DNA from 2 places in the Pseudoalteromonas sp. MTN2-4 genome. Region 1 is predicted to be linked to the other one. Evidence: predicted binding sites of a transcription regulator. Region 1 holds the regulator's gene; the other holds the start of a gene.

Region 1 (15,858 bases):
TGCTGGTGATAGAGATGTACAAACGCAGATGCAAGCGTTTGAAGTTGGCAAAGGCAACGTGATCCGTGAAGGTGAGAAAGTGGCTATCTTAAGTTTCGGTACACTTCTTCATAATGCCAAGCAAGCCGCTGAAAACTTAAATGCAACCCTAGTGGATATGCGATTTGTTAAACCGCTTGATAAAACACTGCTCGTTGAGCTGAGCAAAACTCACGATCGATTTGTTTGTCTTGAAGATAACGCCATTGCTGGTGGTGCTGGCAGTGCTGTGATGGAGTTTCTTGGCACACAGGGTATACAAACGCCAGTGTCGTTATTTGGTATCCCTGATGAATTCATCAAGCATGGTACACAAGACGAAATCCATGCAGAAATGGGCTTATGTGCTAATTCAATCGAAGAGAGAATTAAAGCGCTACTTTGATAATCTCCAACGTTAAATAAAAGGAGCCTAAGCTCCTTTTATTTATGCTTTATAATTTTGACAAATAATCCTTATTGCAACTAACGCATCCAAATTTTCACATCTGCGAGCCCATTTGCCTGTAAGGTTTGTAATTGTGATTCAACGTTACTGGTTTGCTCAAACTCAAAGGCATCCAACTGATCATCAAATGTAATGGTTGCTGCGCCATCACCGCCACGTTGCTTTACTTGATGAAGTGCAACATCCGCCAAATTAACAGAGGCTTCCCAACTGATCACTTGCCCACCAAGCAAAGGTAAGGGATAGAATGACCACCCCATAGAAACCGTCATATTAATCGATTTACCGTTCGGTAATTGGAAGTCACACTCAGCTATAGCACGGCAAAGCTCTTTTATATAACTTTCAACTGCGTCACGCTTGAAATCGCGAAGCAACAATAAGAATTCGTCGCCACTCCAACGTGCCACATAATCTGACCCTTGTGTTCTTGTATTCAATAAGGTGGCAAGCTGCTGTAAACAACTATCACCACCAATTGGACCATAGGCATCATTCACTTTACTGAAGTTGTCAACATTAACGCTTAGTAGTACAAGACGCTTATTTTGTTGCTGTAGTGACTTTGAGTTACGCTGATAGTGCTCAACATCTTTAGGGAGTTGATCGAATAAGAAACGACGGCTTTTAAGGCCTGTGAGCTCATCTGTATGGCTAACTAGCTTCATCTGAGTATTGACTTGGTTAAGCTTGTCATTCGCTTGACGCAGTGCCATAGTGCGCTCTGCCACTAAAGATTCAAGCGCTTGCTGCTTACGTCGCTCTTGGGCTCTAAAGATCCAAAAGAATACGTAAAACAGTAGAACAAACCCTAGCGTAATTAACAGTCTAAAGTATACCGTTTCATCAAAGCGTCTAGGGATCTCAATACGCTGTGTAATGCTTCTAGCTTGTTGCCAGCCTTCACCTTTGCGCTTAACTTGTAATTCAAAGTTATATACACCCGGCTCTAAGTTCGTATATATCGCTTCTCGACGATTAAATACTTCTCGCCATTCAGTGTTTTCTTTACCAGTTAAACGATATCTAAACTCGATACTCGCTGGCGCATAAAAGTCTATGGCAGTGTAGTTAATCGTGATATCGCGTTCACTGGTATCAAGTTTAAGCAACTCTGCAAATTTGCTTGAGACTATCGCTCGATCTTGTGTGATCACCTCTTCCAGTTTTGGTGATAAGTCTTTAGAACCAAATAGCTCAACATTCTTGGGAATTTCAACTGCCCCTTGAGAGCTTGGATACCAAATCGCGCCTTGCTTTTCTAATACTGCATCACCACCGAAACCAGAACAGCAACGACCGACTTTGCCATCGAGCTGACGGTCAAATTGGCTAATAACCTGCTCAACTTTTAAATTGTTTATTGGATGCGTAAATTGCGCAGCGGGCAAACGGTACACACCTTTTCGAGTACTGACCCAAATAAGCGCCTGTTGCTGGTCATAATAGAGCGAGGAAATTGACCCATGAGGTAAGCCATTTGAGGCATCAAGCTGATACCAATCGCCCTTTGCTGTTCGATAAAATAACCCATCATTCCAAGAGCCAACTAAAGTAGCCACACCTTGGATGTATAAAATACTGGTAACATAAGCAGATTCTAGAGAAGTTTGACCACCTAGCTTTTCAATGCCTTTTTGATTAAATTGATAAGCTCCTTTATTGGTGCCTATAAACCCGACATTTGGCTGATCATTGATATACGTGACAAACTGACTACCTAAAAATGCATTGTAAGCAAACGGTGTTAAACCCGAGTACTCAAGACGATACATACCACTACCCGTACCTATCCACATTCCGCCACGCTGCGACGGTGTAATGGCTAACACAGGTGTTTGTCGTAACTCTCGAAACGGTAATAACTGTAGCACCCCTTGCTCATAAATCATGGCACCTCGTTCAGTGCCTATGAACAAGCTATTACCACTAAATTCAAGCTCGTATACTGTGCTGTTTTTTAGCTCTTTAGGAGTAATAACTACTTGCAATGATTCATCATTATTCAAGTAACCAACACCACTTCTTGATGCCATCCAAGTTCGACCTTGGTTATCTGTGGTCGTTGCCGTTATACCTTGCTGACTGTTACCATCAATCATGTGTCGCGCAATATTACCTGTGTGCGCAAACCAAAGCCCTTCGTTCAGACTGGCTAACCAAATATTTCCTTCTGAGTCTTTAAACATGTCTGAAAACCAAATCGACTGATCCGCATGAATTGGTTCGACATAACGCCAATCAGAGATCCCCTCTCTGAACATCAAACGAGTTGAAGTAGATGCCCATAACCCTGTATCTGAGTCGTACATAAATTTATATACAGCACCATTACCAAGCTCGGTATAACGTCTCAGCACTTGGTCTATATCTAAGAAGTAAGCACCGAGTTCAGAGGCCAGATACAAGCGCCCTTCAATCCATGCCAAATCATGCACGATTGTTTGTGCTAATTGTTCTGGTAAGGCTAACCTGAAACCAAGCTCAAGACGAAATATGTCTCTGCGATTAGTAGCTGATTTGGTAATTTTTAAAAGATTACGCTCATTTACCAACCATAAACCATCGGTACCTTGGGCGATTTTAGACACACTACCTACAATCTGATTAATGCGGTTAACAGGAAACTTTTTATTGTCTTCTGCTGAATCAAATGCACGTTGTGCTTGTTGGTCATTGCCAATGTAAAATAAGCCATTACCTGCAACCCAGATGTCACCTTGCTTGTCCTCAACAATATCGAGGATAGGTCCTTTGATATTAAATGACTGAACATCAAGCGTATGGGGGTTTAAGCGATGAAGACCCCGCTTGGTGCCTATCCATAACTTACCATGCCTATCTAACAGTAATTTATGAATGGCGTTAGTTTGTAAGAATTGCGTGTTTTGTGTTGTAAAATTTCGAAATTGATAGCCATCAAACCGACTGAGGCCAAATTGAGTGCCAAGCCATACATAACCCTGCTGGTCTTGCACCAAACTTTTAATTGATTGTGAGGGTAAGCCATTTTGTACATTCCATTGCTTCACAATATAGTCATTGATGGCAGCAGATACTGAAAAACTCATCAGTATAAACAGCCAAGACACTAGCAAGGTTTTTTTGATCATACACTCACAATCTTTTATTGATTAAGCTACTAAGAAACCAGTTTTAAACAAAGCTTGTACACAAATCAACGAAAAAATACCCGCTAAAATGTCATCAGCCATGATCCCAAAGCCACCATGCAGCTTTTTGTCTAACATTCTGATAGGACCTGGTTTGGCAATATCGAAAAATCGGAATAATAAAAAGCCAACTAGGAGCGCCTTCCAAGATAACGCTGCGCCTATCATGGTAATGTAAAAGCCAGCAACTTCATCCCAGACAATTGCAGGATGATCATGAACTTGGACGTCTTTTGCCGTTTGTCCACACACCCAAATACCAAATACACTGATCACAACTGCAAAAACACACTGCAACCATAATGGATAACTTGCTGTAATGAAAATAAGAGGTAGCGCACCTAAAGTGCCAAATGTACCTGGGGCAAATGGGGCTAGCCCTAAACCAAAACCCAAACCAAAGAATTGGTGAGGTTTACGAATATCAAATTTGTACTGCTTAGCCAAACTGACTCCTAACTAAAATGTTCAAAGCCAGTTGCGGGAAATGGCCAAGGTTTATCTTTATAAAGTAGCGACACATCGCCAGCATTTGCGTTAATTTGCCCGATACAGGTAGGTGTCACCCCATATTCTGCCAAGCGCTTTTCTACTGCTACTCTATTACTATCAGGCACGGTAAACAACAACTGATAATCATCGCCATAGGCCATTGCCAGCATTAAACGTACTTCTTCATCAGGCAAATTTTTCAGCGCATGTGAAAGCGGCACTTTATCAGCATGGATAGTTGCTCCAACACCTGAGTGGGTCAGAATATGATTTAAATCGGCCAGTAAGCCGTCAGAAATATCAATGGCTGAATTCGCCAAACCACGTAAAACCTGACCTGCTGCAACTTGGGGTGCGGGGTAATCAAACTTTTTCTGAGTATAACTGCGGTCTTCATCACTGAGTTCCCAGCCTTGTTTACGTGCTTCGATTGCCAAAGCTGCATCTCCAAGGTCGCCAGTCACATATAACCAATCCCCTACTTTAGCGCCACTTCGGGTCAATGCTTTGCCTTTTGGTACGATACCTTTAGCGCATACAGTAATCGTTAATGGACCTTGCGTGGTGTCACCACCGATCAGCTGTACATTATAGTATTCGGCAATATCGTGCATACCTTCTGTGAACTGTTCCAGCCAAGTTTCGTCAACGTTAGGTAACGTCAAGCCAATAGAGATCCAAGCAGGCTCTGCCCCCATTGCAGCCAAATCACTTAAGTTTACCGCTAAAATTCGGTGTCCTAAGGCTTTAGGGGAAATATCAGAAAAAAAATGAACGCCTTCAACCAGCGTATCTGTGGTGACCGCTAATTGGCAGCCTTCAGGGATAGTAACTAGGGCGCAATCATCACCTATGCCTAAGTCTACATCACGTCGAGTAATGCCACGGCCGGTGAAAAATCGATTGATTAACTCAAATTCCTTCATACATAAAAAAGCCGGCCTAAGCCGGCTCTCCAAATTGTTTGCCTTTATTTGCGAACTGCTTTTACGGCTTTGTCTAAAACACCGTTCACAAACTTATGGCTGTCCTCTGCACCAAAGATTTTCGCAAGCTCAATGCCTTCATTGATTGCTACTTTGTAAGGTACATCTTCACGGAACTTAAGTTCGTATGCACTTAAACGTAATACTGCACGCTCAACTTCATCTAAGTCTTCAAACGGGCGAGAAAGATGCGGCTTAACAAGTTCATCTAATTGCTTTACATTTACTGCAACACCGCGAGCAAGATCTTTAAAGTATTCTACGTCTACTTTAGATACATCATTCTCGATCAACATTTGTTGCTCAATATCGGCAATCGGGTTGCCACTTAATTGCCAAGAGTATACGGCTTGAAGCGCTAATATACGTGCTTTACGTCTTGCTGCTGGTTTCACTGAGGATCCTCTTAAATTTGCTCTAGCACGTTCACCATTTCTAGTGCACCAAGGGCTGCTTCGCCGCCTTTGTTGCCCATTTTAGTGCCCGCACGTTCAATGGCTTGCTCAATGCTTTCCGTGGTTAATACACCAAATGCTACCGGAATATCATAGTCTAATGAAACGCTTGCAAGTCCTTTGTTTGACTCGTTAGCAACTAGGTCGAAATGTGGTGTACCACCACGGATGATAACGCCTAATGCAATGATTGCATCGTGCTCTTTTTTCATCGCTAAACGCTTAGCTGCTAATGGTAACTCAACCGCACCTGGTACATATACCACAGTGATGTCTTCTTCTTTAACACCACCAACACGCTTTAGCTCGTCAACAGCACCTTCAAGTAAGCTGCTACCGATAAAATCATTAAAACGTGAAATAACAATAGCAAATTTTTTGCCAGGAGCGTATTTGTTACCTTCAATAATCTTCATTAGATGGTCCTAATCTTCTTAATGTTTCGTACTTTGCAATCAAAGTGCGCCGAGTACGCAATAAGCAATTGCCAAATTGGCGCGCATAATAGCACAGTTTTGGTTAACCCCAAATAACAAAACCCGCTGTCATCAACGGGCTTTTTCATTCAATTATTTAGGCTCTACGTATTCAACGACTTCTAGGTGGAAACCTGAAAGTGCATGATATTTTTTCGGCATACTCATTAGGCGCATTTTTTGAATGCCTAAATCAGCTAAGATCTGCGAGCCAACACCAACAGTACGAGATGTACCTTGGAACTTGCGCTGATTCACAGTTTCGCCCGCATCTTGCGCAGCAAATGCTTTTACCATGTGCTCGATGTCTTCAGTTTGTTCCTGTTTACCTAAAATAACTAGCACACCGTTATTTTCGCTGATGTGCTTCATCGCACCATGTAAGCTCCAGCTTCGATCAGCGCCTCTGTCAGATAGTAAGACATCATTAAAGGTGCTTTGTAAGTGAACACGCACTAGCGTTGCATCACTTTCTGAAACTTCACCTTTGAGTAAAGCATAATGAAGCTGGTTATCAATGGTGTCTTTGTAAGTAACTAGATCGAATTCACCATACTCAGTTGGCAATTTACACTGCGCAACTTTTTCTATGGTCGTTTCGTTTAAGTTACGGTATTCAATTAAGTCGGCGATAGTACCAATTTTTAAACCATGCTCTTTAGCAAACACTTCTAACTGAGGGCGGCGAGCCATAGTACCGTCTGGGTTTAAGATTTCAACAATGACTGAAGCGGGTTCTAAACCTGCTAAACGTGCTAAATCACAGCCTGCTTCTGTATGACCAGCACGAGTTAATACCCCACCAGGTTGTGCCATAATTGGGAAAATATGACCTGGCTGCACGATGTCTGTTGGCACTGCACCTTTAGCCACTGCTGCCTGTACTGTACGAGCACGATCAGCGGCAGAAATACCAGTAGTGACGCCTTTTGCCGCCTCGATAGACATTGTGAAGTTAGTTGAGAATTGCGCGCCGTTATTTCTCACCATTAACGGTAAATCAATTTGCTGACAACGTTCTTGAGTCATAGTTAAACAAATTAAACCACGGCCGTGGGTTGCCATGAAGTTTATGGCGTCCGCTGAAATATGCTCGGCTGCGATGATTAAGTCACCTTCATTTTCTCGGTCTTCATCATCCATCAAGATAACCATTTTACCGGCTTTAATGTCTTCGATGATCTCTTGTGCGCTGTTCAAGTTCATAATTTACCTGTTTAATTAATTCGCTACTTAATAAAGCCTGCGTTTGCCAATAAGTTCATTGTGAGAGTAGAGCTTTGTGCAGGCTCTTGAGCTCCAAGTACTAAGCGTTCCAAATAACGTGCAATTTGATCCACTTCTAAGTTAATTTTACTGCCCACTTTAAATTCAGCAATGGTTGTCTCTTGTGCTGTATGCGGCACAATTGTCAGCTTAAACTGACAATCTTTAATTTCATTTACAGTTAAGCTGATACCATCAATGGCTACTGAGCCTTTGTATGGGATATATTTCATCAGCTCACTGGGCGCTTCTAACCAATATTCTGTTGCGCGGGCATTAGGTGTAATCGCCACAACTGTCGCAATGCCATCAATGTGACCTGAGACTAAATGACCACCTAAACGCGAAATAGGTTGTAATGCTTTTTCTAAATTAACTGTTTGCCCTAGCTTATATTGAGCAAATTGCGTCAATTTCAAGGTCTCATTTGAAACATCGGCACGAAAACCATCAGAAAATTTTTCAACAACCGTTAAACACACGCCATTTGTAGCAATGCTATCGCCTAACTGTACATCGCCCATATCTAAATTTGGGCTACTTACACGAACCGTTAGGTCGCCTTGATTTTGTGTCAACTCAGTCAACTTACCGGTTGCTTCAATGATGCCTGTAAACATAAAACTTAACCTTTTTGCGCTACTTTGCGTGCTGTCAAACGAATATCATCGCCAACTTGCTTAATATCGTGCCATTGTAGGCTCTGTACATCTGACATCTTCTTCAACTCTGGCACGTTAAATAAACCTCGCGCGTCTTGACCCATGATTTTAGGTGCTAAATAAAGAATATAATTATCGATAAGATTTAATTCGTGAAACTTACCCGCAAGCGTCGCACCAGCTTCAACGAATACACTGTTGATACCATGCGCAGTTAATTGCTTTAACGCTTTTTTGATATCAACCTTACCATTTATGGAACCAACCACCAGCTCTGTGACATGTTCTGGCCACCGGTGTGCTGTATCTGCTTTTGTTCTTAAAATTATAATAGGACTATTGATTGAAAATAATGCTAAGTCTGGAGACAAACGGTTTTGGGAATCGATAATGACTCGAGTAGGTTGGCGAACTGACAACCCTTCAGCAAGCTCAAGCTGCTCTGCTGAAAGTCGTACATTCAATTTAGCATCATCAAACAGTACAGTATTAGCACCCGATAACACAGCGCAGTGCTCAGCACGTAAAAACTGCACATCTTGACGGGCTGCACTTGAGGTGATCCACTTACTTTCACCATTTTTTAATGCTGTTTTGCCATCTAGGCTCGCAGCCAATTTACAACTTATATAGGGTAAACTCGTTTCCATTCGAGTTAGAAAACCAGGATTTAAATCTCTTGCAGCCTGTTCGTACAAACCAGAAGCGGTTTCAATGCCTGCCTCTTCTAACATGCGCAGGCCGCGACCTGCGACTTCTGGGTTAGGGTCAACCATGGCAGCAACAACGCGGCTGACGCCAGCGTCGATTAGACCTTTTGCGCAAGGCGGTGTTCTACCATAATGGCTACATGGCTCCAAGGTAACATAAGCGGTAGCGCCTTTAGCCTTGCATCCAGCCATCTTTAATGCGTGTACTTCAGCATGACCTTGACCCGCTTTTTGGTGGTAACCCTGACCAACTATATCGCCGTCTTTTACTATCACACAACCTACATTAGGGTTAGGTGAGGTAGTAAAACGGCCTTTAGCAGCAAGTGCGATGGCCTGCTGCATAAATTCTTTATCTTGCTCGCTAAACATCAATCTCCAAGCCTCGCAATTTCCTCGCCAAACTCTCTGATATCTTCAAATGAGCGGTATACGGAGGCAAAGCGGACATAGGCCACTTTATCGAGCTTTTTCAACGCTTCCATAATGCATTCACCTATCATATGGCTTGACACTTCACGTTCACCCGTAGCGCGAATTTGTGATTTAATCTGATGCACAACTTCTTCAATTTGCTCAGTGCTCACTGGGCGTTTCTCTAACGCGCGGTGCAGACCATTTAGTAATTTGTCTTCATTAAATGGCTCTCGAGAACCATCTTGTTTAATTACCCGCGGCATGACTAATTCAGCACCTTCAAACGTCGTAAAGCGCTCATGACATAACACACATTCTCTGCGGCGACGGACTTGATGGCCTGAGCCGACTAAACGGGAATCAATGACTTTTGTTTCTTTAGCGGTGCAAAATGGACAATGCATAGATAATCACTTGTGAAAAAATATAAAAAAGGCCGCAAATGCGGCCTTTATCATAACAAAATTCTTTGATTTTGTGAGCGAAATTACGCGTAAACTGGTAATTTAGCGCAGATAGCTTTTACTTTCTCTTTCACTTCTGCTTGTACTGACTCATCGTTGATGTTGTCTAGTACGTCACAGATCCAACCTGCAAGCTCTGCTGATTCAGCTTCTTTAAAACCACGACGCGTGATAGCTGGAGAACCAATACGAAGACCAGACGTTACAAACGGTGAACGTGGGTCGTTTGGTACTGAGTTCTTGTTCACAGTGATGTTTGCACGACCAAGTGCCGCATCAGCATCTTTACCTGTGATGTCTTTGTCGATTAGGTCTAATAAGAATAAGTGGTTGTCTGTTTTACCAGAAACAACTTTATAGCCACGCTCTTGAAGAACAGCAACCATTGCCTGTGCATTCTTAACAACTTGTTCTTGGTAAGTTTTGAACTCTGGCTGTAATGCTTCTTTGAAAGCAACCGCTTTACCAGCGATAACGTGACATAGAGGACCACCTTGACCGCCAGGGAAAACTGCGCTGTTTAGTTTCTTGTAGATTTCTTCGTCATCACAAGCTGAGATGATAAGACCACCGCGAGGACCCGCTAGCGTTTTGTGCGTCGTAGTCGTTACAACGTGTGCGTGAGGTACTGGGCTTGGGTAAACTCCAGCAGCAACAAGACCTGCAACATGTGCCATATCAACTAATAGGTAAGCACCTACTTTGTCAGCGATTTCACGGAATTTAGCCCAATCAACGATACCTGAGTATGCTGAGAAACCACCGATGATCATTTTTGGCTTGTGCTCAAGTGCTAATGCTTCAACCTGTGCGTAATCGATCTCACCAGTTTCTTCGTTAAGGCCGTACTGGATAGCGTTATACGTTTTACCAGAGAAGTTTACGTGAGAACCGTGTGTTAAGTGACCACCATGTGCAAGGCTCATACCTAATACAGTGTCGTGTGGCTGAAGAAGCGCTTGGAATACTGCCGCGTTTGCTTGTGAACCCGCGTGTGGTTGTACGTTTGCATAAGTAGAGCCAAAAAGCTCGTTAGCTCGGTCAATAGCCAGTTGCTCAACAACATCAACGTGTTCACAACCACCGTAGTAACGCTTACCTGGGTAACCTTCAGCATATTTGTTAGTTAATTGAGAACCCTGAGCTTCTAAAACACGTGGGCTACAGTAGTTTTCAGAAGCGATAAGCTCGATGTGCTCTTCTTGACGAGTCGTTTCAAGTGCAATCGCATTTGCTAATTCAGGGTCAAAATCTGCAATGTTCATGTTACGTTCTAACATGGGGTCTCCTAGGTACACGTTTAGGGTAGTAAAAGCTGTATTGTACGCAGTTATGCGTCCGATGCCTATAATTTCGGCTTGAGCATATTTAAACAGGGATTGAATTTATTTCACAGTGTTTATGTAATGATATTTTTTTATTTAAACATAAAAAAAACAAATAAATAAGAAGGGAATAAATAAGCGTTATTTATATAGGGTGAGTTTGGTCAACTTTTTAAGTCTACAAAGGCTCACCCTTAGCGATTAATAATTACAGTAATTTAGCAAAAACAGCCGCTTTCAATTGTGTATAATCGGCTTGCATTGGCTCAGCTAAACACTTTTTATCTAAGGCATCTTGTAACACGCTAGGCATTGCAATCTCTTGCTCAAGCACCTCTTCTACTGAAGATTTAAACTTTGCAGGGTGCGCCGTAGCCAAACAGATCCCCACAGCATCCTCCGCTTTATCTAAAGTCAGACCTTCAAGTGCAATGGCGGTATGCGGCTCCATCACGTAACCCGTTGCAGCAATCTCTTTCATTACCACTTGCGTGCGACTTTCTGAGACGCTTCTTGAATAAAACTCATGTTTATCGAAATCACCACGTTCTAGCATTGTTTCAACGCGAGGCCAGTTATTAGGTTTGCTCACATCCATTGCATTTGATAACGACTCTAATGTGGCATTTGGCGACCACTCACCTGATGCCATGTAACGTGGTACAGTGTCATTTTGATTGGTGGTTGCAGACAAGTTTGCAATAGGTAACCCCAGGGCTGCAGCTATCATAGCTGCACACACATTACCAAAATTACCACTTGGTACAGAAACATGCACTTTACCTCTTTGCTCTGCAGGTAATTGCGCAATGGCTTCAAAGTAATAACATACTTGCGCAACTAGACGGCTGATATTGATAGAGTTGGCAGAATTTAAGCCCAGCTTTTCTTTCATTTCATCATCTAAAAACGCCTGCTTAACCAAAGCTTGGCAATCATCGAAGCTGCCTTCAACTGCGTAACAATGAATATTTCCACCTAACGTCGTGAAGAGCTTTTGTTGAGCGAGCGAGATCTTACCTTCTGGATAAAGTATAACTACATCAACATTTGGCTTGTTATAGAAAGCATGTGCTACCGCTGCACCTGTGTCACCACTAGTCGCAGTTAAAATTGTGACACGCTCACCTTGATTAAATAAACCAATACATTCGGCCATAAAACGTCCGCCAAAATCTTTAAATGCCAAGGTTGGGCCATGGAACAATTCTAGACAGTATTGTTTGTCACCAATTTGCTTAAGCGGTGCTGGAAAGTTAAAAGCACGTGCAATCATCTCGGCTAACGTATCTTTTGGTAGCTCATCACCAATTAAGTGGCTCAATACTTCCGCACTTCTTTCTACAAATGGTTTTTCAAGCAGCGCATCGATATTTTCTAATTTACTTAATTGCTCTGGAAAAAATACCCCTTGGTTACGACCAAGACCTGTTTTAACAGCTGTTGTGAAAGACACTTGCTGCGTGGCATCTTTTAAGTTTACAAGTTGCATTGATTATTCTCCTTGTGAAATGGCACGCGTGCCTTGTTGGTCTAGCTTACAAATATGGCTAAAGCCGTGTTCGTCTATATAGTGTTCGTTTAACCAAGCTTGACACTGCTCTGCCGCTTGTTTTGTTTTACAAATCGTAAAGAGTGTGGGACCTGCACCTGAAATACTTACCAGCTCAGCGCCAAGTTCAGGTAGCGCTGTTTTAGCTTGTGCAAACCCAGCGATTAAAGCGTTTCGATACGGCTCTGCCATTTCATCTTTCATCAGAGAGAGCGCTAAATCGAATTGCTCTGTTTGCATAAGAAGGCAAAAGCTCGATAAACGCTGCGCAAATTCAATGGCTTCTGAGCTGTTTCTTTGTTCTGGCAGTACTGCACGTGCTTTTGCTGTATTCAATGCAAAACCTGGGTAAGCTGCGACATAGTACCAATCAGAATCAACAGGCACAGACAAAGCTTTGCTAGGCACAAGATCAGCGGTCAATTGCAAACCACCTAAAAAACAAGGCGTGATGTTGTCATAATGGCGAGCGCCACTGACTTTCGCTTCAAAATCGGCCATTAATTCAATCAGCTCAATTTGACTTAAATTTGTTTGCGCAAACTCATTCAAAGCAGCAAAAGTCGCTACCACAGAGCAAGCACTCGAACCGAGACCTGAACCAATTGGTAAACGCTTTTCAAGCTCGAGATAAACCGACGGCATACTTGGTGCCACATGTTCACGAAAATGGACTAAGCACTGATAGGCCAAGTTTTCATGGGCCTCACCCGGTAATTTATCGGCATAAGGGCCAGAACAAACAAACGAGTCTTGCTCTGCAGCTTTAACATTTACCACATCACCAAGTAATTCACCACTTATTGGCGCAAGTGCAGCGCCTAGTGAATCAAAACCAACACAAAAGTTGCCGATAGACGCTGGTGCATAAAAACTAATCATAACGACTCCTTAACGCGACTGTGTTTTTAAGATATCTGCAAATACACCCGCCGATGTCACTTCCGCACCCGCACCATATCCGCGAATAACAAATGGGCGTGGTTGATAGTACTGGCTCAAAATTGCCAAAGCATTTTCACCATCACGGATATCATAAAGTGCATGCTGTTTATCAACCGCATCTATACCCACTTTGCATTTACCGTTTTCGATGCTGCCGACATAGCGCAACACCTTACCTTCACTTGCGGCACTTTGAATTTTGTCAGCAAATTGCGCATCAAGTTCAGGTAGCTTAGCCATAAACTCATCAACACTTGTACCTGGCGCAAATGACTCAGGAACAACCGCTTCAACTTCAATATCAGACAGCTCTAATTCAAGGCCTGATTCACGAGCGATGATCAAAAGCTTACGCGCAACATCCGTTCCTGATAAATCATCTCGCGGATCGGGTTCTGTAAAACCATTCGCTTTCGCCTTTGCTGTCGCTTCTGACAAACTTAAGCCATCTTCAAGTACACCGAACATGTATGAGAGTGAACCAGAAAGAATACCGTTAAATGACAATAACTCATCTCCGGCACCAAAAAGTAGCTGCAAGTTATCAAGTACAGGCAGACCTGCACCTACGTTTGTTTCATATAAGAATTTGCGCTGACGTTTTTGCGCAGCACTTTTCAAAGACTGGTAGTAGTCAAAACTGCCCGTATTGGCTTTTTTGTTTGCAGCAACCACATGAAAGCCCGCATCTAAAAAGTCATAGTATTGATCTGCTAGTTGTTGTGACGAGCTGCAATCCACCAGCACAGGGTTAATAAGATGATTTTCTCTGACAAACTGCTCTACCTTAGCCAATTCGAAACCTGATGTTTGTTGTTCTAGCTGAGCTTGCCATGCATCAAATGCGATGCCGTTTGCATCCAGTAGAAGCTTGCGTGAATTTGCCACACCATAAAGATTAAGCTTTACATTACGCTTTGCTAGCCAATCTTGTTGTTTTTCAAGCTGCTTAACCAATTCTTGGCCGACTAAGCCACAGCCTAATAAAAACACATCAATTGAAGGTACATGAGTGAAGAAGTTTTCGTGACAGACTTTTACCGCATCATTGCACAGTGCACCATCAACCACAGCTGAGATCGCACTTTCAGTGGAGTCTTGAGCAATGGCAACTATATTAACTTGTGCTTGTGCCAGTGAATCAAAGAACTTAGCAGCAAGTCCTTTATGTGCTTTCATGTTATCACCTACCAAAGTCACGATGGCAAGTTCACGTTGCACTTGTACAGGTTCAATTAATCCAGCTTGCGACTCAAGTTCAAATGCTTGCTCTAGGGCACTTAAAGCTAAATTTAAATCTTCTTCATGCACACAGAAACTAATGCTGAACTCGCACGATGACTGCGTGATCAAAACAATAGAAACATTATCATTGGCAAGCGCACTAAAAACGCGCGCTGCCATACCGACTTTGCCTTTCATGCCGGGGCCAGACACCGTCAACATCGCCAAATTCTCTAATGAAGAAATGGCTTTGACAGTTTCGTCGCTCTGGCATTCATTTGAGATCACAGAACCTGGCACATCAGGATTGTGGGTATTTTTAATTTCACATGGCACACCAACTTTCGCACACGGTAAAATTGTTTTTGGGTGAAGGACTTTTGCACCAAAATATGACAGCTCCATCGCTTCTTTATAAGATAGGCTGTCTACCTTGCTGGCTTTTTTGATAAAGCGTGGATCGGCATTATAAACGCCATCTACGTCTGTCCAAATTTGACAGACTTCGGCTTTTAAACAAGTTGCAGCTACTGCAGCAGAATAATCTGAGCCGTTGCGGCCTAGAGTTGTTAGTTCGCCTTGGTTATTTACCCCAGTAAAACCTGGCATAATATAAAAGTCGGCTGGTTGCGATTTTAAAACTTCAGCAAAACGCTGTTCACTCGCGACTAGGTTGACCTCTGCATCAAGATACCCGCCCTGAGTCTCAATACATTGCGTCGCCTCTAGATAAACAGCTCTTTGACCTAGTAAAGCAACCATAAGTGCAACACTCACTCGCTCTCCAAAACTGATCACGAAGGCATTAACTTGCTCAGGGCAGTGCTTGAGTAATTTAACTCCAGCTAGCTTATCACTTAGCTCAGTAAAGCTTGGCCAATGAGCGAGAACAGAGTCTAACTGCTCGACTTCACGCTTCAAACTGTCTGCGCGATTTAGCAAAGCCTGCCACTGAGCACTGTAATCAGCACCTTGCTCAGCAAGCTTGGCTAACTCAACAAGTTGGTCTGTCATGCCACCAGGGGCTGAAAGAACAATCAAAGCTTGTTCGCCAGCTTGAGACTCGATCAATTGCTTGACCCGCTTGAGACAATCAAAGTCGGCGAGCGAAGAGCCGCCAAATTTTAAAACTCGCATAATTTTTCCTCATTCCAAAAACGAAAAAAGGCCTGTGTTCTTAGTGAACACAGGCCTTTTTCTAATGCACAACGACCTATGCCACTA
Region 2 (15,858 bases), on a different contig from region 1:
ACAGTGTCACCTAGTGAAACAACTTTTGAAGGATGGATGTTTTTGTTAGTCCAATCCATTTCTGAAACGTGAACTAGACCTTCAACACCTTCTTCGATTTCAACGAAACAACCGTAGTCAGTTAGGTTAGTTACACGACCTGAAAGCTTAGCACCTTCAGGGTAACGACCAGCGATAGCTGCCCATGGATCTTCGCCAAGCTGCTTAAGACCTAGAGAAACACGCGTCTTCTCTTTGTCGAACTTAAGTACTTTAACCGCGATTTCGTCACCAACGTTAACGATTTCACTTGGGTGCTTAACGCGCTTCCAAGCCATGTCAGTGATGTGTAGAAGACCATCAACACCACCTAGGTCTACGAATGCACCGTAGTCAGTAAGGTTCTTAACGATACCTTTAACTTCTTGACCTTCAACAAGGTTAGCAAGAAGTTCATCACGCTCTTGTGAGTTTTCAGATTCGATAACTGCACGACGAGAAACAACAACGTTGTTACGCTTCTGGTCAAGCTTGATTACTTTGAACTCTAACTCTTTGCCTTCAAGGTGAGTTGTGTCACGTACTGGACGAACATCAACAAGTGAACCAGGTAGGAATGCACGGATTGAATCAACTTCAACAGTGAAACCGCCTTTAACTTTACCGTTGATGATACCAGTAACAGTCTCTTGCTCTTCACATGCTTTCTCAAGACGGATCCAAGCTTCGTGACGCTTAGCTTTCTCACGAGAAAGGATAGTTTCACCGAAACCATCTTCGATAGCATCTAGTGCTACGTCTACTTCATCACCAACAGCAACTTCTAGTTCACCAGCAGCATTTTTGAATTGCTCAGCAGGGATTGCACTTTCAGATTTAAGGCCAGCGTCAACAAGAACGATGTTGTTCTCGATTGAGATAACAGTACCTTTAACGATTGAACCTTGTTCTGCTTCAAAACCCTTTAGGCTTTCTTCAAATAACTGCGCAAAATTTTCTGACATTATACGTCTCTAAATATTTAATAATCCAATTGGCAACCATGCCGCATGGGGTAGTTTAACAAGCACCAACTTCCTGTCAGTACATTAAAAATCTATGCTATAAGAGATTGTTTTAACTTACCATTAATGACGGCTTGTTCAAGAATGTTTTGAACTTCATTAAACACTTGTTCAGCGTTTAATGTTGTCGTGTCAATTACAATGGCATCTTCAGCAGGCACTAGCGGCGCTACTTTACGATTCATATCTCTGTCATCTCTCGCTTGAATATCAGCAAGGAGACCACTTAGTGTAACATTTAACCCACGACCATTCAACTCGTCGAAACGACGTTGAGCACGCTCTTCTGCGCTTGCTGTAAGGTAAATCTTAACTTCTGCATTTGGAAATACAACTGTGCCCATATCACGACCATCTGCAATTAAACCTGCTTCGGTTCTAAATGCACGCTGGCGACGCAACAAAGCTTCACGAACTCGTGGTAAAGCAGCAACTTTTGATGCAGCAGCGCCCACTTCTTCATTTCGGATCGTTAAACTAACGTCTTCGCCTTCTAAGATCACTTTACATGATTTAGTTTCACGGTCGATTGGAAATTGCACATCAAGATTAGCAGCAAGAGGCACTAATGCTTCTTCGTTGTCTAATTCTATGTGGTGATGAATTGCAGCAAGTGCTAAAACACGATAAATCGCCCCACTATCTAGCACCTCCCAATTCAATTTTTCAGCTAATAAACGACAAACAGTTCCTTTACCTGAACCACTTGGACCGTCAACGGTGATAACTGGCATTACAGCCTGCATTTAAACCTCCTGAAATGCTCACCAAAAAATTCCGCGGCATTATACATCATGTTTTATGAATAGATCCTGTTTTAGCTGTAACTTTTTGTTAAATAATATAATTGAGGTACAGGGCTATAATGTTATAACCCTGCATTTTCAAGATCTTGGAGATTAATGAGTACTCAAAGATGCAAGTACATCGAAGTATGTTGGGAAGGTTTTCGCCGTACATTTTGGATCATTAATGATCACTTCTTGGCCGCCCACTGCGACCATTGAAAAACACATGGCAATTCTGTGATCATCATAAGTATCAATATCAACTAAATTCAATGTTTCAGGTGGTGTAACTTCAATAAAGTCATTACCTTCAACAACTTGAGCACCTAATTTTTTTAATTCAGTTGCCATAGCATGTAGTCGATCTGTTTCCTTTACACGCCAGTTGTATATGTCTCTAATAGCCGTTTTGCCTTTAGCAAAAAGTGCCACTGTCGCTAATGTCATAGCAGCATCAGGAATTGCGTTGGCATTAATATCGATGCCATTTAACTCACCTTTACGAACGACCAGTTTTTCATCATACCAATCGATCTCAGCGCCAACTTGCTCCATGACTTTTGCAAAACCAATATCACCCTGCACACTTGCCTTGCCGACGCCATTAATTTCTATTTCACCACCATTGATGGCTGCAGCAGCAATAAAGTAAGACGCAGATGATGCATCTCCTTCTACCATAATGCTCTTTGGTGACTGATAGTTTTGACCTGCTTTAACAACAAAATACTGGTAATTGTCATTTTCTACATGCACACCAAATTTTGCCATCACACCTATTGTAATATCGATATAGGGTTTCGAAACTAGTTCACCTTTTATAGAGATATTTAAATCACCACCTAATAAAGGGGCAGCCATTAATATCGCTGTCAAAAACTGACTTGAAATACTGCCATCAATTTCTACATGTCCGCCTGCTAGCTTTTTACCAAGGATTTTTAATGGTGGATAATCTTTATTTTTAAGGTAAGTGATATCTGCATCAATAGAATCTAATGCATCAACTAAATGACCTATCGGGCGCTCTTCCATTCTAGGCTCGCCAATAAGCTCATAATTTCCTTCAATAGCAGCTAAAACAGCTGTCAAAGGACGATATGCAGTACCAGCATTACCTAAAAAGAGCGGTTCATCTGGCGTTTCAAATTTGCCTGAAACACCATAAACAGTTGCGATGGTCTTGTCTTCGTTAAGTTCGACTTTAGCACCTAACTGACCAAGCGCTTTTAGCATGTGTCTTATGTCATCACTATCAAGTAAGTTAGTGACTTGCGTCACACCATCAGCAAGTGCTGCGAGCAGCAAGATTCGGTTCGATAGGCTTTTTGAGCCAGGTAAGGTAACTGAACCACTTACCTTTTTAATTGGCTTTAAGGTAAGTTGTTCCATTAACTATTTTCCTGTGCAAATTTATCCATAAACGCGACTAAAGCTTCTATACCTTCTACTGGCATAGCGTTATAAATACTTGCACGCATACCACCAACAAATCTATGACCTTCAAGTGCAAGTAACCCTGCGGCTTCGGCTTCAGATAAAAACTTATCGTTTAAAGTGTCATCTTTAAGCCAAAATGGGACATTCATAAGTGAGCGACAATGTTTAGCAACTTTATTAGAATAGAAGTCTGAGCTATCAATATAGTCATATAGGATCGCTGCTTTCTTCTTATTGTGCGCTTCCATTGCTTTAACACCACCGATTGACTCTAGGTATTGAAATACTTCATTTGCTAAATACCATGCAAAAGTTGGCGGCGTGTTATACATACTGCCTTGTTTTGCTTCAATCGCATAATCAAGGATAGCTGGACGAGGTAAGCCTTCTCGCTCTAACAAGGTTTTACGCACGATAACAATACATAAGCCTGAAGGGCCGATATTTTTCTGAGCACCCGCATAAATCAAATCAAAATCATCTACATTGATTTCACGTGACAAGATCATTGAAGACATATCTGCCACGATGGGTGCATCGTGCTTAGGCACATCGTATATCTCAATACCATCGATTGTTTCGTTAGGACAATAATGAATAAACGACGCTTTTTCAGGTAACTTCCACTGTGCAACAGGCTGAATATCGAATTGACCATCAACATCTGTACGAATATTAATGCCTTCTACTTCGGTGAACTTAGCGCCTTCTGTCGTCGCGCCACTAGACCAAATACCATTCTCAACATACACACCAGGTGCATCATCTAGGTGAAGGTTTAAAGGCACTGCAGCAAATTGGCCACGGCCACCGCCATGCATAAATAAAACTTCAAACTCATGTGAAATGTTCATTAAACGACGAAGGCTTGCTTCGCACTCTTTTACCATTTCTAGGTAAGGCTGAGCTCTGTGGCTCACTTCCATGACAGATACACCTAGGTTCTGCCAATTTAAAAATTCTTGTTGTGCTTTTTTCATTACTTCTGGTGGCAACATTGCCGGACCAGCACAAAAGTTATATACCGTCATTTCCTCATTCCTAAACTGTATATTTGTGAACGCATTGAGTTATCGTTATAAATAACTTCACGCTTTTTAGAGTTAAAAAAAGCGGCCGAAGCCGCTTTTTAAGATTTATTCACTTGGAGTATCTTCACTACTCTCTTGTGTACCTTCAGGGTTATCTTGCACTACTGCTTCAGAACCGTCTTCAGGTAATTCATCAACTTCGATTTCCTCGATACGTTGTAAACCAACTACTTGTTCTTCGTCAATAGTTCTTATCAAAATAACACCTTGTGTGTTACGACCGACAGTAGAAACTTCGTTAACACGGGTACGTACAAGCGTGCCGCGGTTTGAGATAATCATGATTTCATGGTTATCTTCAACTTGCACCGCACCGACTACGTTACCATTACGCTCCGATACCTTAATTGATACAACACCTTGTGTTGCACGGCTCTTCGCTGGGTAGTCTTCTAATGGTGTACGTTTACCATAACCATTCTCAGTAACGGTCAAGATTGCACCATCATTCTTAGGTACGATCAACGATACAACTTTAACACCCTCAGGCATCTTAATACCGCGAACACCGGTTGCTGTGCGGCCCATAGGACGTAAAGCAAGCATTTCTTCGCCAGTCTCAGGATCTATCTTAACTTCACCTGTTTCTGAATCACGAAGCTTTTCGTTAAATCGCACTACCTTACCATGATCTGTGAATAGCATGATGTCGTTGCTACCATCTGTGATATCAGCACCGATCAGGTTATCACCTTCGTTAAGGTTAATTGCAATAATACCGCTTGCACGTTGACGGCTATACGCTGTTAAAGGAGTCTTTTTAACAGTACCGTTTGCCGTTGCCATCAATACATACTTGTCATCTTCATATTCACGAACCGGTAAAATAGTCGTGATACGTTCATGCGCTTCTAATGGTAACAAGTTAACGATTGGTTTACCGCGTGCCTGACGTGATGCGAGTGGTAACTGGTAAACTTTCAACCAGTACATTCTACCAGCTGTTGAGAAACACAAAATGGTATCGTGTGTATTTGCAACTAACAGACGTTCGATGAAGTCTTCATCTTTCATCTTAGTTGCTGCTTTACCTTTACCACCACGGCGCTGCGCTTCGTAATCAGATAATGGCTGATACTTTACATAGCCTTCGTGAGAAAGTGTTACAACTACATCTTCTTCATTAATCAGATCTTCAAGACTAATATCGTGGGCAGCAGCACTGATCTCAGTACGACGCTCATCACCATATTGCTCTTTGATTTCAACGAGCTCATCACGAATAACTTCCATTAATCTTTCTGGTGAAGAAAGGATGTAAAGAAGTTCTGCAATGAGGTCTAATAGCTCTTGATATTCACCAAGGATCTTCTCGTGCTCAAGGCCTGTTAGCTTGTGTAAGCGTAAATCAAGAATAGCTTGAGCTTGTTGCTCAGATAAATAGTACTGACCGTCGCGAATACCTAGCTCAGCAGCTAACCAATCAGGACGTGCAACATTGTCTTCACCAGCCTTTTCAAGCATAGCTTTTACTGTGCCTAACTCCCAAGGACGCGCAACAAGCGCTTGTTTTGCTTCTGATGGTGTTGGAGACTTACGAATTAACTCAATAATTGGGTCGATATTCGCAAGGGCAATTGCTAGACCTTCAAGTGTATGCGCTCGATCACGTGCTTTACGTAAATCGAATACAGTACGACGAGTAACAACTTCACGACGGTGAATAATAAACGCATCAAGCATTTCTTTTAAGTTGAAACACTTAGGTTGGTTATTATCCAGCGCAACCATATTCATACCGAATACAGTTTGCATTTGTGTTTGTGCGTAAAGGTTATTTAATAGAACTTCACCCACTTCACCACGCTTAACTTCAATAACGATACGCATACCGTCTTTGTCAGACTCGTCACGAAGTGCACTAATGCCTTCGATTTTCTTATCTTTTACAAGCTCAGCAATTTTTTCTATTAATCGCGCTTTGTTAACTTGATAAGGAATTTCATGAACAATGATCGTTTCACGACCAGTTTTATCATCCACTTCAATTTCAGCACGCGCACGAATGTATACCTTACCACGACCCGTTTTATAGGCTTGTTCGATGCCCTTCTTACCGTTAATAATCGCAGCAGTTGGGAAATCTGGACCTGGGATATATTCGATTAGTTCTTCAATCGTTAAATCAGGGTTTTGAATAAGCGCTAAACAGCCGTTGATCACCTCAGTTAAATTATGAGGTGGGATGTTGGTCGCCATACCAACAGCAATACCTGAAGAACCATTGACTAATAAGTTAGGTACTTTAGTTGGCAATACATCAGGGATCTGCTCTGTACCATCGTAGTTTGGTACATAATCAACTGTTTCTTTTTCAAGATCAGCTAGTAGTTCATGCGACATTTTCGCCATACGTACTTCGGTATAACGCATCGCAGCGGCTGAGTCACCGTCAACAGAACCAAAGTTACCTTGACCGTCAACCAGCATATAACGTAGAGAGAAAGGCTGAGCCATACGAACAATCGTGTCGTATACAGCACTGTCACCATGCGGGTGGTATTTACCGATAACATCACCGACAACACGAGCCGACTTCTTATAAGGCTTATTCCAGTCGTTACGAAGCTCATTCATGGCAAACAATACACGACGGTGAACAGGTTTTAGACCATCACGTACGTCTGGTAATGCACGACCTACGATTACACTCATCGCGTAGTCAAGGTATGAATTTTTTAACTCGTCTTCGATATTGACTGGGAGGATTTCATTGGCGAGATCAGTCATTGATTGCACTTTCCTTCAGAGTCTATCTCTATTAACACTATCAAGTGCCCTAGAGATTAAGTTATTATTAATATCAACGCCCATGCTAACACAGATTTATAATTATTACAGGCGCAAAATCCGTGTGATTTTGAAATAATCTAATTTAAATGCGCTCAGATTCACGAGGAAGTTTTTTATGACCGAACATCAGAATGTAGATCCACAAGAAATTGCGAAATTTGAGAGCATCGCAGAAAGATGGTGGGATACAGAAGGAGAATTTAAACCCCTTCATAATATTAATCCGTTACGTCTCGATTTTATTAATGACAAATCTAATGGCTTATTTGATAAACAAGTTGTCGATATCGGCTGTGGTGGCGGTATTTTAACTGAAAGCATGGCGAAACTTGGGGCCAAAGCGACCGGTATAGACTTAGGCCAAGAGCCACTCAATGTTGCAAAACTGCACGCTTTAGAAGTGGGTTTAAAAGTTGACTATATAAAAGTACCAGCAGAGGAATTTGCAGCAAACAATACTGAGCAATTTGATGTCGTAACGTGCATGGAAATGCTTGAGCACGTTCCTGACCCTGAATCTATTATCCAAGCTGCTGCACAAATGGCAAAGCCTGGCGCAAGTGTATTCTTTTCAACTTTAAACAAAACGATTAAAGCGTATTTACTTGCTATAGTCGGTGCAGAAAAAATTCTAAAAATGGTACCTGAGGGTACACATGAGCATGATAAGTTTATTCGCCCTTCTGTTTTAATTGGCTGGGCTGAAAAAGCAGGCCTTAAAGTTCGCGCCAGTGCGGGGATCAATTACAACCCAATCAATAAAACATTTACCTTAACTGATGATGTCAGTGTGAATTACTTACTTCATTTCGAGAAACTTGATTAATGAATGCTGTCATATTCGATTTAGACGGCACCCTACTCGACACCACTGACGACTTAGGAGCAGCTTTAAACCACGTTCTTGAGATAAATGGCCTTGCTGCCGTTTCGCGAGATGTATATAGCCCTGCTATTTCTGATGGCGTAAAAGCGCTCTTAGATGTTGGATTTGGTAGTCGGCTCGATGAGTTTGAAGTAGCTCGCTTAAGACAGGATGTACTTGACTATTATGAAGCCAATATTGCAGTACATACGGATTGCTTTGATGGTGTACCAGAATTAATTCAGTCTTTGCATAAAGATGATATAAAAGTCGCAATCATGACTAATAAGCCTACATTCCTGACTTTACCCCTTGTTAGGCAAATTTCAGCACTCAAAGAAATTGAAGTTATTGTTTGTGGAGATACGCTAGATGAAGCTAAGCCTTCTCCTAAGCCATTATTATACGCAGCGAAACAATTAAGTATTAATCCATCCGAATGTCTTTATGTGGGTGATGCACAACGAGATATTCAAGCAGCAAAAGCGGCAAGGATGACTTCTGCTTGCGCTTTATGGGGATATATCCCAAGTCTTGAAGACGCGTATAGTTGGCAAGCAGATCTAAATTTAACTAACCCACTTTTAGTGCTTGACCATATCTAGTGCTCATATTTACGCCAAAACACTATATCTAGTGTTTTGGCTCTTTCATCACCTCAAGCTGCTCATTAAGAAAACACTCTAAAATTTTTTTTATTTTCTTTAAAAATCGCATCATTTTTATTGATTTCCTGCTGAGGTTACTTGCGTCAAACCTCAAAAGGTTAATAGTTACTAACACTTTTTATTTATCCCAAACTTATCCACATTTGTGCATTTACCTTTCTATTGCAAATTAAATTGAACCCCACTATCTTGTGATCCCAATCAGAAGAACCACCATATATAGTGGTCAAAACCTGAGCTTTTTTTCGCCAATTATTTTTTAAATATTCAATCCGAAGGATTACAGGCACAGCTATGAACCAACAGTTATCTGTCAGTAAAAGAAACGGCCGCAAAGAGCCGCTCGATCTCGATAAAATTCACCGCGTCATTACCTGGGCTGCAGAAGGCTTAGATAATGTTTCAGTTTCTCAGGTTGAGTTAAAGTCACACATTCAATTTTATGATGGGATCCGTACTGAAGATATACATGAAACTATCATTAAAGCTGCTGCCGATTTGATCGATAAAGACTCTCCGGATTACCAGTATCTTGCTGCACGTCTAGCTATTTTCCATTTGCGGAAAAAAGCATATGGCCAATTTGAACCACCACGTTTATATGACCACATTACGAAGCTGGTTGAACAAAAGCGTTATGATCAACACCTTCTTATCGATTACACCGAGCAAGAAATTGATGAGCTTGATAACTACTTAGATCACAGCCGTGACTTAAACTTTAGCTATGCAGCGGTGAAACAGTTAGAAGGTAAGTACCTTGTACAAAACCGTGTAACTGGCGAAATCTATGAAAGTGCTCAGTTCTTATATATTCTTGTAGCTGCGAGTTTATTCTCAGATTACCCTAAAGAAACACGTCTTGATTTCATCAAACGTTTCTATGATGCGGTATCTTTATTCAAGATTTCATTACCGACACCTATCATGGCAGGTGTTCGTACACCAACGCGTCAATTCAGCTCTTGTGTATTAATTGAAACGGGTGATAGTTTAGACTCAATCAATGCGACTTCATCAGCAATTGTTAAATATGTCAGCCAACGTGCTGGTATCGGTATAAATGCTGGTCGCATTCGTGCGTTAGGCAGCCCAATTCGTAACGGTGAAGCTTACCACACAGGTTGTATTCCGTTTTATAAGCACTTCCAAACGGCTGTTAAAAGTTGTTCACAAGGTGGTGTGCGTGGTGGTGCTGCTACCCTATTCTACCCGCTTTGGCATTTAGAAGTAGAAAACCTACTGGTACTTAAAAACAACCGTGGTGTTGAAGAAAACCGTGTTCGTCACTTAGATTACGGTGTGCAGTTCAACAAAACAATGTACGCTCGCCTTATCAAAGACGACTACATCACATTGTTCAGCCCGTCAGATGTGCCGGGCCTTTATGATGCATTTTTTGAAGATCAAGAAGAGTTCGAGCGATTATATACGCAATACGAGCAAGATGAGTCTATTCGTAAAAAGCGCATTAAAGCGATTGAGTTATTCTCTATGTTCGCGCAAGAGCGCGCGAGTACTGGCCGTGTTTACTTGCAAAACGTTGACCACTGTAATACGCATAGTCCGTTTGATTCAAAGGTTGCACCTATTCGTCAGTCTAACTTATGTCTTGAAATTGCGCTGCCAACAAAGCCGCTTTCACACATTAATGACCCAGAAGGTGAAATCGCGCTATGTACGCTATCAGCGTTTAACCTTGGCGCAATTGAATCTCTAGATGAACTTGAAGAGTTAGCTGAACTTGCTGTTCGTGCACTTGATAATCTATTAGATTTCCAAGACTACCCAGTTCCTGCTGCTCACACTGCAACTATGGGTCGTCGTACGCTAGGTATTGGTGTAATTAACTATGCTTATTATCTTGCCAAAAATGGCGTTAAATACTCTGATGGCAGCGCGAATAACCTAACACACCGCACATTTGAAGCGATTCAATACTATCTAATGAAAGCTTCAAATGAACTTGCCAAAGAGCGCGGTGCATGTCCTAAGTTCAATGAGACAACGTATTCAAAAGGTATTATGCCAATTGATACATACAAGCGCGACCTAGATAACATTTGTAGCGAAGAACTTCGTCTTGATTGGGATGCGCTGCGCGCAAGCATTCAAGAGCATGGTATGCGTAACTCGACTGTATCGGCACTGATGCCATCAGAGACCTCATCACAGATCTCAAATGCGACAAATGGTATTGAGCCGCCTCGCGGCCATATCAGTGTTAAAGCAAGTAAAGATGGTATCTTGAAGCAAGTTGTACCTGAGTACGAAAAGCTAAAAGATCAATATGAGCTACTTTGGGATATCCCTTCGAATGACGGTTATCTTGGTCTAGTAGGTATCATGCAGAAGTTTATCGACCAAACTATCTCTGCTAACACGAATTATGATCCAACTCGCTTTGAAGGTGGTAAAGTACCAATGAAGCTGCTTCTTAAAGACCTACTTACTGCTTATAAGTTGGGTGTTAAGACACTTTATTATCACAATACACGTGATGGTGCCTCAGACTCTCAAGACGAATTAAAACCAGAAATTGAAGATGATGGCTGCGAAGGCGGCGCGTGTAAAATTTAATTAAGACGTGAGTAAGCATTGTACTTACTCACTTTTTTGCGTTATCGAGTATTAAAAAATATGTCTTATTCTACATTTAGCAGAAATCATAACGACCAGTTAAAAGAACCAATGTTTTTTGGTCAAACTGTAAACGTGTCACGTTATGATCAGCAGAAATACCCTATTTTTGAAAAGTTAATTGAAAAACAGCTCTCTTTTTTCTGGCGTCCAGAAGAAGTTGATGTGTCTAAAGATCGCTTAGATTTCCAAGCGTTACCTGAGCATGAAAAACACATTTTTTTAAGCAACTTGAAATATCAAACATTGCTAGATAGTGTACAAGGCCGTTCGCCGAATGTTGCATTATTGCCTATCGTTTCAATCCCAGAGCTTGAAACTTGGATTGAGACTTGGGCGTTCAGTGAAACAATTCATAGCCGTTCATATACACATATTATTCGTAACGTAACGCAGTCACCTGAAGTTATCTTTGACGACATCGTAAGCAACGACAAAATCAATGAGCGTGCTGATGCGGTTACTAAATATTACGACGAACTAATCGAAAAGGTATCAATTTATAACCTTTACGGTGAAGGTAAGCATGTAATTAATGGTGAAGAAGTTCGAATTAACTTATTTGAGCTTAAGAAGCTACTTTATCTTTGCATCATGTCTGTAAACATTTTAGAAGCTATTCGCTTCTACGTCAGCTTCGCTTGCTCATTTGCTTTTGCTGAGCGTGAACTAATGGAAGGTAACGCAAAGATCATTAAGCTTATCGCTCGTGACGAAGCCCTTCACCTGTCTGGTACACAGCATATTCTTAATATTATGCAAGAAGGTAAAGACGATCCTGAGATGTCTATTGTTGCAGCGCAATGTGAAGCTGAAGCAATTCGTATGTTCGAAGAAGCTGCACAGCAAGAGAAAGAATGGGCTGAATACTTGTTTAAAGATGGTTCTATGATTGGTCTAAACAAAGACATCCTTTGCCAATATGTTGAATACATTACTAACACACGTATGTCAGCTGTTGGTTTAAAGCCTATTTTTGAGACTAAGAGCAATCCAATCCCGTGGATCAATGCCTGGTTGGTATCAGACAACGTGCAAGTGGCTCCGCAAGAAGCAGAGATCAGCTCTTACCTAGTCGGCCAAATCGACTCTCAAGTCGATGCATCTGACTTTGGTGATTTCGATTTATAATGAATTCGAAACCCAGTTCTAAAATATCTATTGAAGAACATTCTGAGCCGCTAACATTTACGGCTCAGTGCCCTTCAATACTAGATGCACTCGAAAAAGCAAATATTGAAGTTACTTATCAATGTAGAGAAGGCTTTTGTGGTGCATGTAGAGCCAAACTTAACTCAGGTGAAGTGATTTACAACCAAGAGCCGTTAGCATTTGTAAGAGATGGCGAAGTGTTAATGTGTTGCTCTAAACCTTTAACTGATATTTCAATCACATTACTTTAGTTTTAACAAAGTTGTTTTACTTCTGTTTGATAATAACCTGACTTATCACTCACACTCATCGAATTCTGTTCAATTAAAATGTCCCAATGCATACTATTGGTTAGATTTGTTTTTAGATCTTCTAAGAAGCTAGCTTTAATGCTAAAAATACTAATATTGTGGTGTTGTATTAAGTGTGATGAAACTTCTTTGTACCAATTCTCACCATCGATAGTTAAAATCAAAAGTCTATTATAAAGTTTACATAGTCGGGTAATTTCGCTTATGTCTAACTCTGACACATATAAAGCTAAGACAATCTTTTGCTCATCGTTTTCACACCAAACATCCGGATACGATTTGTCTGACTTTTGATTCAAAAAAGTACGTTGATTATAAGAAAGTGCACAAAACCCTAGTATCCTAAGTAAAAAGTGCTCTAGACTTTCTCTTTTTGCAACAGCAGCTGTAAACACTTCTATATGATTTGCATGGTGAAAAAGATCCGCCACTTTTAACCTTGCTTTAAAGACAAAAGGTTTGCTCATCAGATACTCCTATCCCTAATGAACTAACTTTAGGTCAAAAATGCGATAATTCAACAAAGCTACAGTATAACATTCGTTGATCGCAAGCATAGTGTTGTTATACCATAACCATAACTGAGAACATTAATGAAGTACTAAGATGAAAAAACACTCTATAATTGCGACTGCAATTCTGACAGCTTTGTCTGCAGGCAATGTATATGCTGCGCAAATCACTGGCAAAGTGATTGACTCAAACAAACAACCTATATCTGGTGCTAAAGTTCACCTACATGGTAAAAAACAATCTGTTATTACTGACAGGTTTGGTAAATTTAGCATCAATACTGATTCTGATAGTCAGCTACACATCACTAAAAACAACTACATCGACCAGCGAATTGATATCAAAGCAGATCAAGGTAACGTACTAGTGTCTTTAGAGCCTAGTTCAGTTGAAAGCATTGTTGTCTATGCCTCTGCCCTTCATAAAAATAATTTAGAAATGGCGTCACCTGTTTCAGTTCTATCTGGCGATGAATTGAAAAAGCAAGCTAAGCCAACTCTAGGCGAGACACTTAAAGGCCAACCAGGTATTAATGCTAGCTACTTTGGGCCAGTATCTTCTAGCCCAATTATTCGTGGCTTAGATGGTCCAAGAGTAAAAATTACGCAAAATGGTTTAGATAGCAGTGATGCGTCAAGAATTGGCCCAGATCATGCGACAACTAATGAGAGCTTATCTGCCGAACAAATAGAGGTATTACGTGGCCCAGCAACCCTACTTTATGGCTCTGGTGCAATAGGTGGTGTTGTAAACGTCGTAGATAACCGTATTCCGACAGACATCATTGAGACGTCAACAGGTGCCGTTGGGTATAGTTTTGATACTGTCTCAAATACAAATACTTATGCTGCCTTATTCGAAACAGGTAAAGATGGATTCAATTTCCATTTTGACGGTGTAGTAAGAAATGGTAAAGATTATGACTCTCCTGAATACCCTTCTCATGAAGAACATAGTGAACATGAAGAGCACGGTGAACATGAAGAGCACGGTGAACATGAAGAGCACGGTGAACATGAAGAGCACGGTGAACACGAAGAACTTTTAAAATCAGTACCCAATACATTCATCGACTCTCAACAAGTTAATTTTGGTACAAGTTATGTAAATGACCACCTGACCGTGGGCTTCTCATTTGGCAGAATTGATACAGACTATGGAATTCCTGCGCATAACCACGCTCATCACGACCATGACCATGACCATGACCATGACCATGAAGAGGGTGAACATGAATCTCATGAAGACGAAGTCCATGACGAAGAAAGTGTTTTTGCACGAGTAAAACAAGACCGTTGGCAAGCACTTTTAAATTACGCACTTCACAACGATTACATTGAAAACATCAATGTGAAAGCAGGTTTCACAGATTATCAACACAGTGAGATTGAAGGTGGCGCTGTAGGCACAACTTTCAAAAATAAAACGTCTGAATTGAGAACGAGTGTTGAGCATAAACTTGCTGGCTGGCATGGGATTGTTGGTTATCATTTCTCTGATAGTGATTATGAAGCACAAGGTGCTGAAGCATTTACACCAGCTACTGAAACAACGAGTCATGCACTTTATGTTTTAGAAGAAAAGCAGTTTGGTGATTTTACCCTTGAGCTTGGTGCTCGAATTGAAGATTACCAACTTTCTAGTGTCATCTCTGAGGAATCACACGAAGAACATGACGATCACGATCACGATCACGATCACGATCACGAAGAGCATGAAGAAAAGCGTTTATTTGCATATGAGTTAAACCAAACTAATATGAGCTTCTCAATTGGTGGTGTATATGATTATGCAGAAGGTCAGAACATTGCTGTTAACTTGTCACACTCAGAACGCTCACCTTTAACCGCTGAACTACTTTCTAACGGTACCCATATCGCAACAAGCACTTATGAGCTAGGTCTTGGTTATCATTTAGAAGATGGAGAAGCCCACTTCGAACCAGAAGACATTCAGCAAGAAGTTTCGACAAACTTTGACCTCAGCTTTAGAAAGTTCACTGGTGATTTTGGTTACACACTAAACTTCTTCTATAACGATGTAGAAAACTATTATTACCAAGAAAATACAGGCCTAATTTATTCTTCTGAACACGGTATTGAAGAAGCAGATCATGAGCATGAAGGTGCGTTACCTGTATACCAATTCAAGAGCCAAGATGCTGAGCTATATGGTTTTGAACTAGATACTCACTACAAGCTGAATGAAGAAAACACGGTTAAGCTATTTGCTGATTCAATTACGGCAAAACTAAAAGACTCAAGTTATTTACCTCGTATTCCAAGCAATAAAATTGGAATTAAGTACGAATACGCACTCGACAATTTAGTTGCTGACTTAACTGTGACGCGTTACGCAAGTCAAAATAACATTACGTCTTATGAGAGTAAGACAACTGGTTATACATTAGTAGATTTAAGTATGCAGTATGATTTTGATATTGCAGGCAATGACGTAATGGCTTATTTCAATATTGATAACTTAACAGATGAATTAGGCTTCGTTCATACCTCTGTAATTAAAGAGCAAGCACCGCTTCCTGGCAGAAACTTTA

What was found. Region 1 encodes NrdR, which represses ribonucleotide reductase genes. Its sites were predicted from a motif close to AAACACNANATNTNGTGTTT; they were not measured.
Region 2: the regulator NrdR is predicted to act here: its motif matches at 8,897-8,916, upstream of nrdA (class 1a ribonucleoside-diphosphate reductase subunit alpha).

The regions. Positions count from the first base shown of each region.
Region 1 is NZ_BTGK01000001.1:839,712-855,569, forward strand. It holds gene dxs (1-deoxy-D-xylulose-5-phosphate synthase) at 1-424, shown strand, start outside; gene ACGHEH_RS03985 (diguanylate cyclase domain-containing protein) at 505-3,597, opposite strand; gene ACGHEH_RS03990 (phosphatidylglycerophosphatase A) at 3,622-4,107, opposite strand; gene thiL (thiamine-phosphate kinase) at 4,116-5,078, opposite strand; gene nusB (transcription antitermination factor NusB) at 5,123-5,533, opposite strand; gene ribE (6,7-dimethyl-8-ribityllumazine synthase) at 5,545-6,009, opposite strand; gene ribBA (bifunctional 3,4-dihydroxy-2-butanone-4-phosphate synthase/GTP cyclohydrolase II) at 6,163-7,275, opposite strand; gene ACGHEH_RS04015 (riboflavin synthase) at 7,299-7,955, opposite strand; gene ribD (bifunctional diaminohydroxyphosphoribosylaminopyrimidine deaminase/5-amino-6-(5-phosphoribosylamino)uracil reductase RibD) at 7,961-9,079, opposite strand; gene nrdR (transcriptional regulator NrdR) at 9,079-9,528, opposite strand; gene glyA (serine hydroxymethyltransferase) at 9,612-10,868, opposite strand; gene thrC (threonine synthase) at 11,122-12,405, opposite strand; gene thrB (homoserine kinase) at 12,409-13,347, opposite strand; gene thrA (bifunctional aspartate kinase/homoserine dehydrogenase I) at 13,357-15,771, opposite strand.
Region 2 is NZ_BTGK01000003.1:346,315-362,172, forward strand. It holds gene rpsA (30S ribosomal protein S1) at 1-983, opposite strand, end outside; gene cmk ((d)CMP kinase) at 1,076-1,789, opposite strand; gene aroA (3-phosphoshikimate 1-carboxyvinyltransferase) at 1,943-3,223, opposite strand; gene serC (3-phosphoserine/phosphohydroxythreonine transaminase) at 3,223-4,302, opposite strand; gene gyrA (DNA gyrase subunit A) at 4,408-7,092, opposite strand; gene ubiG (bifunctional 2-polyprenyl-6-hydroxyphenol methylase/3-demethylubiquinol 3-O-methyltransferase UbiG) at 7,271-7,981, shown strand; gene ACGHEH_RS10460 (HAD family hydrolase) at 7,981-8,625, shown strand; gene nrdA (class 1a ribonucleoside-diphosphate reductase subunit alpha) at 8,983-11,268, shown strand; gene nrdB (class Ia ribonucleoside-diphosphate reductase subunit beta) at 11,329-12,459, shown strand; gene yfaE (class I ribonucleotide reductase maintenance protein YfaE) at 12,459-12,731, shown strand; gene ACGHEH_RS10480 (YaeQ family protein) at 12,734-13,258, opposite strand; gene ACGHEH_RS10485 (TonB-dependent receptor) at 13,398-15,858, shown strand, end outside.